Regions from separate parts of the Musicola paradisiaca NCPPB 2511 genome, predicted to be linked through region 1. Evidence: predicted binding sites of a transcription regulator. Region 1 holds the regulator's gene; each other region holds the start of a gene.
The links. Region 1 encodes PurR, which represses purine synthesis genes. Its sites were predicted from a motif close to CANGCAAACGTTTGCNTG; they were not measured.

Region 1 (4,201 bases):
ATCAGATACGGTTCGCTGGTTTGCGCAATATGGCGCACCGATGGCAGGCAGCCATTGGGAAATATGTATTTGTTAATCCAGGGGTCGACTTTCAGGTCGGTCTGATTGGCGCCGATGGTATGTAACAAAAACAATCCATTAGGCTTGAGATTGCGGCTGACTACGTGGAAGTAGGTGTCGTAATTCTTCGGCCCTACGTGCTCGAACATGCCGACGGAAACGATGCGATCAAACTGGTGATTGAGGTCACGATAATCCAGCAGTTGAATATCGACGTCCAGATCCTGACAGCGTTGCTGCGCCAGTTTTTGTTGCTCGCGGGAGATGGTTACGCCAGTCACGGCAACACCGTAATAGCGTGCGGCGAATTCAGCGAGGCCGCCCCAGCCGCAACCGATATCCAGCAGTGTCATTCCCTGGCGTAGTTGTAGCTTTTCGCAGATCATGCGCAATTTGTCTTGCTGAGCCTGCTCCAGCGTTTCGGCTTGTTTCCAGTAGCCGCAGGAGTATTGCATGTACGGATCTAACATCTGGGTGAACAGATCATTGCCAAGGTCATAATGCTCCTTGCCGACGATCCAGGCGCGACGTCGGGATTGCAGGTTGGTCAGCCGCGCCGTGAGTATCCGGAGAGTATCCCGCCAGCGGACAGGCAGACGGTTCTCCAGCCCCGCCCGCAATACGCGGTGGAAAAACATATCCAGTCGCTCACATTCCCACCAGCCGTCCATGTAACTTTCACCCAATCCCAACGAACCTTCGCGCAGAATGCGCTTGTATAAGTCAGGATTTTTGACCTGAATATCAAACGGGCAAGAGCCGTTGACGGTGATACCGGCAACCGACAGCATTTCGTTGATAATCTGGAACCAGGATGATTCAGGAGTACCCAGTTCCTCCACATAAGATGAACTCATAACTTCTCCCTACCTTGTCAGAATGATGTCGAACAAGGAACAACGTAGACAATTTTACCCGTAACGGTATCGGTGGAAAAAATCCATCGTCTACCTCTGATGTTCTCAGAGGAAAATAAGAGAAAAGCCGGTGCGAAGGGCATCTATCCCTGGTCGTGATGAACAGTGCGACGACCAATAGACAGGATAGAAAAAGATCGATCTTTCTTGATTACGAGTGTTGCGAAAGACAATGACAAGTGTATGACTGCTTCGTCCTGTGGACAAGTCCCGCTTGGGGCGAAGCAGTGTTGAAGGTTTAGAAATCGGCGTTGAATAAGAAAGTCATCTGACTAACGGCGGTAATCCCGGAATGGGCCGTCAGAAACTGAGCGCCGCTCGATCAGCGTTGGATGGACTTCGATCATCTGCGATTCTTCTCGTTTGCTGGTGATGCGATCGAGCAGCATCGAGAATGCCGCCTGCCCCAAACGTTGTTTAGGTTGATGGATCGTGGTCAACGCTGGCGTGAAATAGCGGGAGTGCCGGACGTTATCATACCCGATCACCGAAATATCCTGCGGTACGCGCAATCCAATCTCATCGGCGGCGCAGATGGCGCCCATTGCCATGATATCGCCGCCGCAGAAAACGGCGGTCGGGCGTTGTTTCTGCGCCAGAATCTGATGCATAGCCCGGTAGCCGGACTCCGGCTCGAAGTCACCCTGAACTATCCACTCTTCCCGGATGGGAATGTCCGCCTCTTTCAGTGCTTTGAGAAAACCCAGATAACGGCCGCTGCCTGTATTTCGTTCTTGTGGCCCGGGAATGACGCCGATATCGCGATGACCTCGTTCGATCAGATACCGCCCGGCCATATAGCCGCCGGAAAAAGCGTTGTCGATGATGGTATCGGTGAAATCACTGTGTGCTTCACCCCAGTCCATCACTACCATGGGGATATGACGATAATCTGCCAACATCGTCAGTAATGCTGGTGGATATTCCGCACACATGACCAGCAGCCCGTCGACACGTTTTTGCGCCAACATGGAAAGGTACGCGCGTTGTTTATCCAACTCATTGTGGGAGTTGCATAACACCAGCGTATAGCCTTTGGCATAACAGCTGTTTTCCACCGCTTCAATGATCTCGGCGAAGTACGGCGCTTCACTGGAGGTCGCCAACAGCCCGATTGATTTTGTATGGTTGACTTTCAAACTGCGTGCGACGGCGCTGGGGGAATAATGTAGTTCTTTAATGGCCGCACGTACTGCGGCTTTGGTCTCTTCGGCGACGAAACGTGTTTTATTGATCACGTGAGACACGGTTGTGGTCGAAACGCCAGCACGTTTTGCCACATCTTTGATCGTTGCCATGCAGAATGACTCCTGAACCTACTTGTTACAGCAGTAAGTATATTGTTAATCGTTTGCCTGCGTGGATCCTGCTTTTGCCTGGACAAAAGTCGGATTTCAGAAGGAGAGTGCCGAGAGATACCTGAAGGGCAGGGCTGACGCTTCACCAACGCAAACGCAGTGTGTTCGGTAAACTGCGGATTTTGTCTGATCTGGGCGGAAAGTGGAAGAGGTAATTCATATTATCTCTGTGACAGATAAGCAGGTTTTTTCTGTGTAATCCGGTAATAATGCTGCCATCGTGCTATAGAGCGCATGAACTATACTGTTCCCGATGCATGTTCGGTAGCTTAATTATCAAGATGACCCGAAAGTGAATTAAAGGAGAGTGCTATGGATACCAATCTGAAAATGTCGCTATTTACGACGTTCGTCTCACTGACCGTCATCGTTATTATGGGGTTGACTGCGGTTCTTAACTGATACGGTGAAAAGCGTCTGATAAGCGGTATCCGCAGTCAGAGCTTGTGTTTTCTGAGAACCTCTCGCTTTACGGCGGGAGGTTTTTTTGTCTCTCTAAAAAACCTCCCGAGTAAAGGAGCTTATGGTCTTACGGTTGCAGAAGGCGACTTAACGGATGGTTTTTGGGGTCACGACACGGCGAGCGCCAACATAATGCTCTTGCCAGTAATCTTCGCTTAACTTGCTGATTTTAATATCAGCACCGGAGCGAGGCGACTGAATAAAACGGCCATTGCCCAGATAAACCCCTACGTGATCCGCTGCTCCCCGGTTAGTGATACGGAAAAACACCAGGTCGCCGCTTTCCAGTTCGGCCTTCTTGATGGGGGCGGCGTCGCGTAGATGAAACATTTCGTTGGCGGTACGCGGAATCGGGATTTTCACCAGATCTTTGTAGGCGTAATAGACCAACCCGCTGCAATCAAAACCGGCAGACGGCGAAGAACCACCCCATTGGTAATGTTTACCAATCTGGCTCATCAGTTTGCTCATTGCCGCAGTTTTCGCGTGTTGATAGCGCTTTTTATGTACGGCATTTAAGGCCAGCGTTGTTTTATCCTGCTTGCCCTTCGTCGTTTTGCCGTGTACGGCGCTGATGTTTTCACCGTCGCTTTCCGCCAGGCCTTTTTTGTGCTTATTAGCCGCCTGGGCCGCCTCTGGTTTCTTGATGGCAGCGGCATGACGATTTTTCTGGGCGGTTTCATGTATGTTGTTTTTATTCCCGCCATGAGCGACCGGTTCTTGTTTGATGACGGTTTTATTGGCCTGATGTGACTCTTTCGCTGGTGCGTTTCTACTGTTGGCGATGCGGTTTGCCTGAGGCGACATCACTTTCTTTGTCGATGCGCTGTCGGTATGTGTGGTTTTCTTGTTGTGAGAGGGGGCCGCAGTTTGGTCTTTTGTGGTTGTTTTACTGTCGATGTTTTTGGATGCGGATTTACCGTGGCGAGCTACAGCCGGCGTCAGTGTGTTTTTTTTCACATCCTCTTTTTTCTCTGGTGCGGAAGCAACGCCTTTTCTGGCGCTTTTGACCAGCTTATGTTTTTTGGCTGCTTCATCAGCATTGACGTTATCCACGCTGGCTTTGCGCGGTGATGCCGCTGAATGTGTCGCTGCCTGAGCCAAAGAAAAAAGGTTACTGAAAACCAATAAAAAAAGCGTAATAAGTAAACGCATCATTATTCTGACCGAATGTTGTCCTCAATCGTTCAATCCGCAGAGTATTCCTGAAACTGGTTCGATAAAAAAGTCGGATTCGGTGTTTCTTCATTACAAAATAGTGAGAAATCATTAATGGCAGCTTTTTACTGTGCAATTGTTGCCCTGCCCGTCGATAATTCCGCCAGTTCAAGAATGCCCATCGATAACCCTACAAAAGATAGCGTTTTTTTGTCGTTGTCGCTATCGTTAAAATACGGAACGTCA
Region 2 (4,201 bases), 1.9 Mb from region 1:
GCCCGATGATCGAGACGACTTCGCCCGGTTTGACCGCCAGACTGATATCGTGCAACACCGGCTTGCCGTTGAAGCTTTTGCTGATGCGCTGCAGTTCCAGAATGGGTTTGGCCGAAGGGCTGGCGGCGTGTTTGGTGTCGGCGGTAATGGGCGGCAGGGCCCGGCGTTCGGCAGCGGCATCGAACGGTTGTGGCGTACGCTGCTGGACGTCCATGCGTTTTTCCAGCCACCCGATCAGCCGCTCGAACAGGGTAACGATCAGTACGTAATAGCAGGCCACCGCCAGCAGCGTTTCCAGTACCTTGAAGTTTTCGGTGTAAAGCCGCTGGCCGACCATCAGAATTTCGGACAGGGATATCACCGATACTAGCGAGGTCAGTTTGACAATGGTAATAAACTCATTCACCAGCGTGGGCAGCGAGATGCGCAGCGCTTGCGGAATAACGATATAGAAGCGTATCTGGGCCGCGCGCAATCCCAGTGCACGCCCCGCTTCGAACTGGCCTTTTTGTACTGATAGCAGGCCGCCACGGTGAATTTCCGCGATGTAGGCCGTTTCGCTGACGATAAGCGCAATCAGCCCAGCGCTGAATGGATCTGACAACAGTCCTGCGGTCAGCGGAAATATCTGAGGCAGGTTAAAGATGAAAATCAGCAGCACCAGCAGCGGTAAGCTGCGGAACAGCCAGATATACACGGACGCCAGCCGCCGGACGCCGGACAAGCGCGATTGTTTGCCCAGCGCCACCAGTAGGCCGAGCACAATCCCTGCGCACCAGGTCAGTACGCTGAGCTGTACCACCAGCCAGCTTGCCTGCCAGAAATCGGCGTAGGCGAACAGCTCGAGCAGATAAGGCCAGTCAAAATTCATAACATCTCCACTTTCGGGGGGATACCGATCGGTTAAGCGTTGCCATCGGCAAAGCGCTTGCAGGGCGGGGTATTGACGGTCCCCCCGCACTGCGCGTTTCTTTGGGTTGGCTTAACGAAACGGCGTCACGCCGACAAAGCGCCGTTACAGCGTGCCTGCCAGCGCTTTTTCCACTTCCTGGTCGTCTGGCATCTGTACGTTGTATTTCTTCAGCAGTTGTTCATAACTGCCGTCGCTGATCTTTTGTTCGAACGCCTTTTTCAGATCGGCCAGCAGTTCCGGGTTGTCTTTGCTGACCGCCAACCCCACTACGACGGGATAAACGATGCTGGTGGTAGATATTTTCAGTTTGCCGCCGGTCTTCTCCACGCTGGATTTGGCGACCGCAGCGTCTTCATATTGCACGTCCACCGCGCCGGACATCAGCGCCTGGGTTGCCTCCGGCGAGGTTGGGAACTCCTGAACGGTGATGGGCCCCTGTCCGTGGGGTTTACAGTAATCGGTGGACACTTTGTTCAAGCGGGCGATCCAGGCGCCGCCCTTGATGGAGCTGACGCGCTTGCCGCATAACTCTTCCGGCGTTTTCGGTGTAAAGGCGCTGTGGGTCAGCACCAGGAAGGCGCCGCCGGTTTTCATATACGGCAGGAATGAAACCTGTGCAGCTCGCTCCGGCGTAACGTAAAGCGTGGAGGCAACGACATCGAATTTACTGGCTTTGATGCCGAGAATCAGGCTGGCGAAGCGGGTATCTTTCACTTCGGGTTTGAGTTTCAGCGGTGCGCCGATCAGTGCCATTAGCTCGGCGTCGAAACCGGCGGGTTGGTTATTTTGCAGGTAGTTGTACGGTGGATAGGTCAGATCCGATCCGATGGTCAATACGCCGGGTTGCAGCGTACGGGCTTGCCCGGTCAACGGCAGCAATAACAGGGGCAATGAACAGATCAGGCCTTTCAGTATGGTTTTCATGGCGCTCTCCTGGTGTCGGTATGGTTTAAATTGTTCAACAATAAATAAGCATTATTAGTGCCATTTTTTATTTTTTTTAATGAAAGCGCTGAATTTATCGATGGTTGGCTAATGATTAACACCGTTAGCTGCGTGGTTGACACCTGTTGTCGCAGAGCACGGGGGCGGGAAATGCACCGTTTTTGTGCTCTGCAGTGGTGCAAGTCTTGGCATGACCATCGCGGGCAGCCATGTCCCCGCTGACCTGAAATAATCTAATTTTGCCGGTTTTTCGCATTATTTTATCTAATCCATTGTGGGTTGTTTGGATAATATCCCTCTCTGTTATTTTCCTATTTTTGTTTTTATTTTTACAAATTGGTTATTTATTGGATTTTATTTTTATATTTTTTATTTTTATTGGTTTTTTATGTTTATACGGCGGAGGGGACGTTTAATGTGCTGCTTTGAGTTTATATAGATAAACTTATGGATAAGGGAGTGGTGAAGCATAGGTAACGGTGGTAAGTTCAGTGCCAAGATAAACGTTTGCGCAGTGAAAGAAGCACTGTCTTGCACCGTTGACCGAGAGGGAAAAGATGGCAAAGCAAACCCCGTTGTATGAGCAGCACCTGGCCGATGGCGCCAAAATGGTGGATTTTCACGGCTGGATGATGCCGCTGCATTACGGTTCTCAACTGGAAGAACACCACACGGTGCGCAGTAGCGCCGGCATGTTTGATGTTTCACACATGACGATCGTGGATCTGCATGGCGCGCGCACCCGCGAGTTTTTGCGTTATCTGCTGGCAAACGATGTCGCCAGATTGACGCAACCGGGCAAGGCGTTGTACAGCGCCATGCTGACGCCGTCCGCCGGTGTGATTGATGACCTGATCGTCTACTTTTTGCGGGAAGATTATTTCCGCCTGGTGGTCAATTCCGCCACGCGCGAAAAAGATCTGGCCTGGATCCGCGAGCAGGCGGCGCCTTTCTCGGTGGAGATCCGCGAGCGTGACGATCTGTCGCTGATCGCCGTACAGGGGCCGCTGGCGCAGGAGAAAACCCGCAGTTTGTTCAGCGATGCCCAGCGTGAGCAGGTAGCGGGCATGAAACCGTTTTTTGGCGTACAGGCTGATAACCTGTTCGTCGCCACCACTGGCTATACTGGCGAAGCGGGCTATGAAATCGCGCTGCCGCGGGAGCTGGCGGTCAGTTTCTGGCAGCAACTGCTGGCGGCCGGTGTGAAGCCCTGCGGGCTCGGCGCTCGTGATACCTTGCGCCTGGAAGCGGGCATGAATCTCTATGGTCAGGATATGGACGAAACGGTTTCGCCGCTGGCCGCCAACATGGGATGGACTATCGTCTGGCAGCCGGACGATCGCCGGTTTATCGGGCGTGATGCGCTGGAGCGTCAGCGTGATGCGGGCACCGAACAATTGGTGGGTCTGGTGATGACGGAGAAAGGGGTATTGCGTCATGGCCAGACGGTGCAGTTTACTGATGATCAGGGCGTGGTGCGCGAAGGGGTGATCACCAGCGGGTCGTTCTCGCCCACACTGGGTGTCAGCATCGCGTTGGCCCGTGTTCCGCAGGGGATTGGCGAGCAGGCAATCGTTCTGATTCGCAACCGTGAGATGCCGGTGCGCGTGACCAAACCGAATTTTGTTCGCGCGGGCAAAGCGGTTGTTCAGTTTTAATTTTGGCTTGAATGGAAGGAGAAGGTAGCAATGAGCAGCAATGTTCCGGCAGAACTAAAATATACCTCGTCTCATGAATGGGTGATGGCGGAGGGTAACGGTGTTTATAGCATCGGTATCACTGAACATGCCCAGGAGCTGTTGGGTGATATGGTCTTCATCGATCTGCCGGAAATCGGCAGCGTGGTGAACGCGGGTGATGACTGCGCCGTGGCGGAGTCCGTGAAGGCGGCGTCGGATGTGTACGCGCCGATCAGCGGTGAAATCGTGGCTGTCAACGATGAGCTGGAAGGCGCTCCTGAGCTGGTCAACAGCGCGCCTTACGCGGAGGGTTGGTTGTTCCGTATCAAAGCGTCTGACGAATCCGAACTGAACGAACTGCTGGATGCCGCAGGCTACCAGGCGCTGTTGGAAGAAGAAGACGGCGACGAAGACGAGTAATTGAGATGCCCCGTTCACCCTTGCCGTGGCGGGGCATTTTGTTGTCCGCTTGATTTTGTGTGATGCAGGAAACTCCCCTAATGACCCAGACTCTCAGTCAACTTGAACAGAACAGCGCTTTTGTGGAGCGTCATCTCGGCCCGTCCGTTGAACAACAGCAGCAGATGCTGGCCACGATTGGCGCGGATTCTCTGGATGCGCTGATCCGCCAGATTGTTCCCGCCGATATCCAACTGGCCGCGCC
Region 3 (4,201 bases), 1.2 Mb from region 1:
GATTTCCTGCGGAACAGCTGCCGAAGCCCGCGTTGCTGAGCCCGCAGATATCGATAGCAGTCTTATAGGAAACCATGGTTTGCAGCATGTCCGTCATCGCGGCTTTCTGCAGGTAGCCCTGATACGCCGGGATGCCCAGCGTGCTCAGGATGGCGATGATTACAATCACCACCATCAGTTCTATCAATGTGAATCCCTGGTGTCTCATAGCCCTTTTCCCTGGTGTGGCGGATGTCGGCAGCATAGTTGACGGTAGAGTGACTGACGACGGTGGAAAACAGGATCGGGAAACGGCTTCGCACCGAAAATTAGCGGCGGTGTGTCGTGTTGGCAATTTTTTGCGAGCGGCTACTCAGCATCAGGCAGGGAGGGGGATGAGGCGGTAAAGATGGCATCGCGTGTGATTACTGGCGTTGGTTTTTCGTCGGTGTGGCCGGCTCCCCGGTGGGGCGGAGAGCCTGGCATCGCGCGTTAGTCAAAGCGCATGGAGAGATCCAGCGCCCTGACGTGCTTGGTCAGTGCGCCGACGGAAATGTAGTCCACGCCGGTTTCGGCGTAATCGCGCAGCGTATCCAGTGTGACGTTGCCGGAGACCTCAAGTTGTGCCCGCCCATGGGCTTGTTGCACGGCGGTACGGATAGCGTCCAACGTAAAATTATCCAGCATGATGATGTCGGCGCCGGCATCCAGCGCTTGCTGCAATTCGTCCAATGTTTCTACTTCAACTTCGATCGGCACATCCTGACGCAGTCGGAACGCCTGCTCCACCGCCTTGCGGATGGAACCGGCGGCGATAATATGGTTTTCCTTGATCAGAAAGGCGTCGGCCAGGCCAAGACGATGGTTACTGCCGCCACCGCACAGTACGGCGTATTTCAGCGCAGTGCGAAGACCCGGCAACGTTTTGCGCGTATCCAGCAACTGGGTATGAGTACCGGTCAGGCGTTGTACGTAACGATTGACTTCGGTAGCGACGCCGGAAAGCGTTTGCAGGAAATTCAGTGCGGTGCGTTCGCCGGTCAGTAGTTGACGGGAGGAGCCTTGCAGGCGGCACAGCGGCTGGTTTTCTTTCAGCGTGTCGCCGTCCTGCACCAGCCATTTCACGTCGACGCCGCCTCCCAACTGGAAGAACACTTCTTCCAGCCAGCGCTGGCCGCAGAAAATGCCGGCTTCACGGGTAATGATCACGGCGGCGGCCGGTTTATCGTCAGGCAGCAACTGAGCGGTAATATCCTGATCCAGACTGACTTCTCCTCCCAGATCTTCGCTTAGCGCCTGTTGTACGCTGACGGGAATATCATTTGCGATACGATTGAGCAGCTCAGTACGGCGCTGTTCCTGACTATAACGGCGTGTGGTCATCTTCTTACTCCAGGGTTAGCCGGGCACCTATGCTACCCTGTTTGTTGCGGAGCATCCAATTTATTTATCTTTATTATTCAGTGTGTTGCTTATGATTTGGCGCTCTGCTTGCATCAGAGCGCCAATGTGGCGGGTGGATTAGAAGTTGTAACCGGCGACCAGATAGTAGCCCCATCCGGTTGAGCGAACATTGAACGGGCCGCGTCCGAAATCAAGCTCGGTACCCTCCGCCCACTGACCGCCATTATGGAAATAGCGGGCAACCACCGAGTAATGCCAGTGTGCATAGTTCAGCGCCAGAATATGGCTGGAAGCGATGGCATTGCTGGTGCGGGAAGCGCCCGCTGCATTGCGCAGGTCGGAACCGAAATCGAAATTGGTGAAGCCGATATAGGTCAGTTTGCCGCCCAGTGCGTCCGCGATCGGATAAACGTATTTGATTTTGAAACGGTAGCCGTCCCACCGATCTTCATTCGGCGCGGCATAGTTTTGCCCTTGATATTTGGCATAGACGTTGGCGGACAGAGAGAGGTCGGTTCCGGTATCGATATCGGTGCCCAGCCCGACATACCAGGTGCTCTGACGGGAGTCGTTATTTCTGCCCTGATCGTAAATGATGTTGTTGGCGACATACCACTCTTTAAACGGGCCGAAACCCAACGGGGTATTGGTCAGTTTGTCGATGGAGAAGCGGGGTTCAATTTCCATAAACAGCGGTGAGCCTTTATCCCAGATGCCGCGATCGGGGGTATTGCCTGCGCCGAAGACTTTCGGCACATCGACGTAACCGTAGAAATCGAACCAGTCCTTATGTGCAAACGCTTCGTATTCGAGGTAGACGTCGTTATTCAATTGGGGGCCGAAACGGGTGTGATAACTGCCGACGACATTGACGCTCTGATGCCACCAGTCAGAGAGGTATTGAGGGGTATTTTCATCGGCAAGAGTTGGCGTGCTGTACGACAAGGTCGTTACTGCGCATAGCGCAAGGATATTTTTCATAATGAGCTGGCCGGGTTTACGGCATAAATAACGGAATAAATAGCGCCGGAACAAACTAATGCGATCCGGCAGGTGGTTGCCTCAAAACGTGGGAAGCGCGCCGCTACGACTGCCAGAGGCAGGAACGACGGGATGCGGCGGCCTCCGGCCGTGAGGGGGATGCAGCATACCAGAAGTCCTTTGATTCGGCATGCCGGCAGGCGGTTAATTTCCTCGGTTGGCGCCAATGACGGGCATCGGTGTTTTGACGCATCCCGGATACGGGATATGCGGTACTATTGCGGGATGGCGGGGAACGCATGCGCAATGGCGACGGGGTTCAGGTTTACCCCTTGATTGAGTTGAACCCTGAACGGGTAGGGCGGGCGTTATCAAGGCTGATAGCCGGCGATTGGCGGCCTGATGTAGAGGAGAAGACGGAATGAGGATGGAGCAGGGCTGGCTGACGGGCGTCCGGCGCGTACTGTCGCCGCATCAGGATGCGCGGCCGGATGACGAAAAGCCGTCATTGCTGGTTATTCATAATATCAGCCTGCCGCCGGGGGAGTTTGGCGGGCCTTATATCGATCAGCTGTTTACCGGTACGCTGAATGGCGATGCGCATCCGTATTTTGCAACCATCAGCCAGTTACGGGTGTCGGCGCATTGCCTGATTCGGCGAGATGGCGAAATCGTTCAGTACGTGTCTTTCGAACGACGCGCCTGGCATGCAGGCGTTTCCTGTTTTGAAGGACGTGAACGGTGCAATGATTTTTCTATCGGCATTGAACTGGAAGGAACAGATAGCACGCCGTTTACCGATGCGCAGTACACGGCGCTAGCCGAGGTCACTCGCGTATTGCATGGTGAATACCCCATTACGTCGGCGCGCATTACCGGCCATAGCGATATCGCGCCCGGCCGTAAAACCGACCCCGGTTCTGCGTTTGACTGGCCGCGCTATCAACATCAATGGCAAGGGGAAAACTCGAATGGAGAAGAGGAGTAATTACTGATGACGCTGTTTACCCTATTGTTGGTGTTGGGGTGGGAACGCTTATTTAAGTTGGGGAAACACTGGCAGCTGGATCACCATCTTGAAGTGATTTTTCGTTATCTTCCCGCGCCTTCCTTTCTTCAAACGTTGTTGCTGGCGTTTGGCGGTATGGGGGTGGTCGTGATCCTGCTGTGGCTGGCGAGCGGTTGGTTGTTCGGCTTGCCATTATTGCTGTTGTGGATTGCCATCGGGCTGTTGTGCATCGGCGCCGGCGAAGTCAGGCAACACTATCGGCGTTATCTGGCGTCAGTACAACGCGGTGAGGCCGACGCTTGCCGCGAGATGGAAGAAGAGCTGGCGTTGATTCACGGTTTACCGCAGGATGCCGGCGAGCGCGAACGTCTGAAAGAGCTACAGAACGCGCTGTTGTGGATTAACTTTCGCTGTTATCTGGCCCCGTTGTTCTGGTTTGTTGTCGCCGGGCCCTACGGCCCGGTGGCGTTGGTCGGTTATTCGATTCTGCGCGCTCGTCAAAGCTGTCTGGCTCGCCACCATACGCCGTTGGAACGAGCGCATTCCGGCATCGATACGCTGTTGCACTGGTTGGATTGGTTGCCGGTACGTTTCGTCGGCGCTGCCTATGCGTTATTGGGGCATGGCGAAAAGGCTTTGCCCGCCTGGTTCGCCACCTTGCTTGACAGGCACAGCAGCCAATATTGGGTGTTGACGCAATTGGCGCAGTTTTCTCTGGCGAGAGAGCCGCACGGCGATCCTCTGTCAACGCCCAGGGCGGCGGTTTCGCTGGCGAAAAAGGTGTCATTAGCCGTGGTGGTGGTGGTGGCGTTGCTGACGATTTATGGT

Region 2: gcvT (glycine cleavage system aminomethyltransferase GcvT) is a predicted target of PurR. The motif match lies at 2,355-2,372, and genes of this name have one in related genera.
Region 3: DPA2511_RS03440 (nucleoside-specific channel-forming protein Tsx) is a predicted target of PurR. The motif match lies at 2,430-2,447, and genes of this name have one in related genera.

The regions. Positions count from the first base shown of each region.
Region 1 is NZ_CM001857.1:1,986,376-1,990,576, forward strand. Features, by position in the region: gene cfa (cyclopropane fatty acyl phospholipid synthase) at 1-917, opposite strand, end outside; gene purR (HTH-type transcriptional repressor PurR) at 1,250-2,275, opposite strand; gene cydH (cytochrome bd-I oxidase subunit CydH) at 2,648-2,737, shown strand; gene DPA2511_RS08685 (C40 family peptidase) at 2,885-3,955, opposite strand.
Region 2 is NZ_CM001857.1:3,849,032-3,853,232, reverse strand. Features, by position in the region: gene DPA2511_RS16965 (amino acid ABC transporter permease/ATP-binding protein) at 1-871, opposite strand, end outside; gene DPA2511_RS16960 (ABC transporter substrate-binding protein) at 1,016-1,837, opposite strand; gene gcvT (glycine cleavage system aminomethyltransferase GcvT) at 2,416-3,516, shown strand; gene gcvH (glycine cleavage system protein GcvH) at 3,547-3,957, shown strand; gene gcvP (aminomethyl-transferring glycine dehydrogenase) at 4,038-4,201, shown strand, end outside.
Region 3 is NZ_CM001857.1:736,887-741,087, forward strand. Features, by position in the region: gene ppdD (prepilin peptidase-dependent pilin) at 1-208, opposite strand, end outside; gene nadC (carboxylating nicotinate-nucleotide diphosphorylase) at 472-1,362, opposite strand; gene DPA2511_RS03440 (nucleoside-specific channel-forming protein Tsx) at 1,501-2,364, opposite strand; gene ampD (1,6-anhydro-N-acetylmuramyl-L-alanine amidase AmpD) at 2,786-3,352, shown strand; gene ampE (beta-lactamase regulator AmpE) at 3,359-4,201, shown strand, end outside.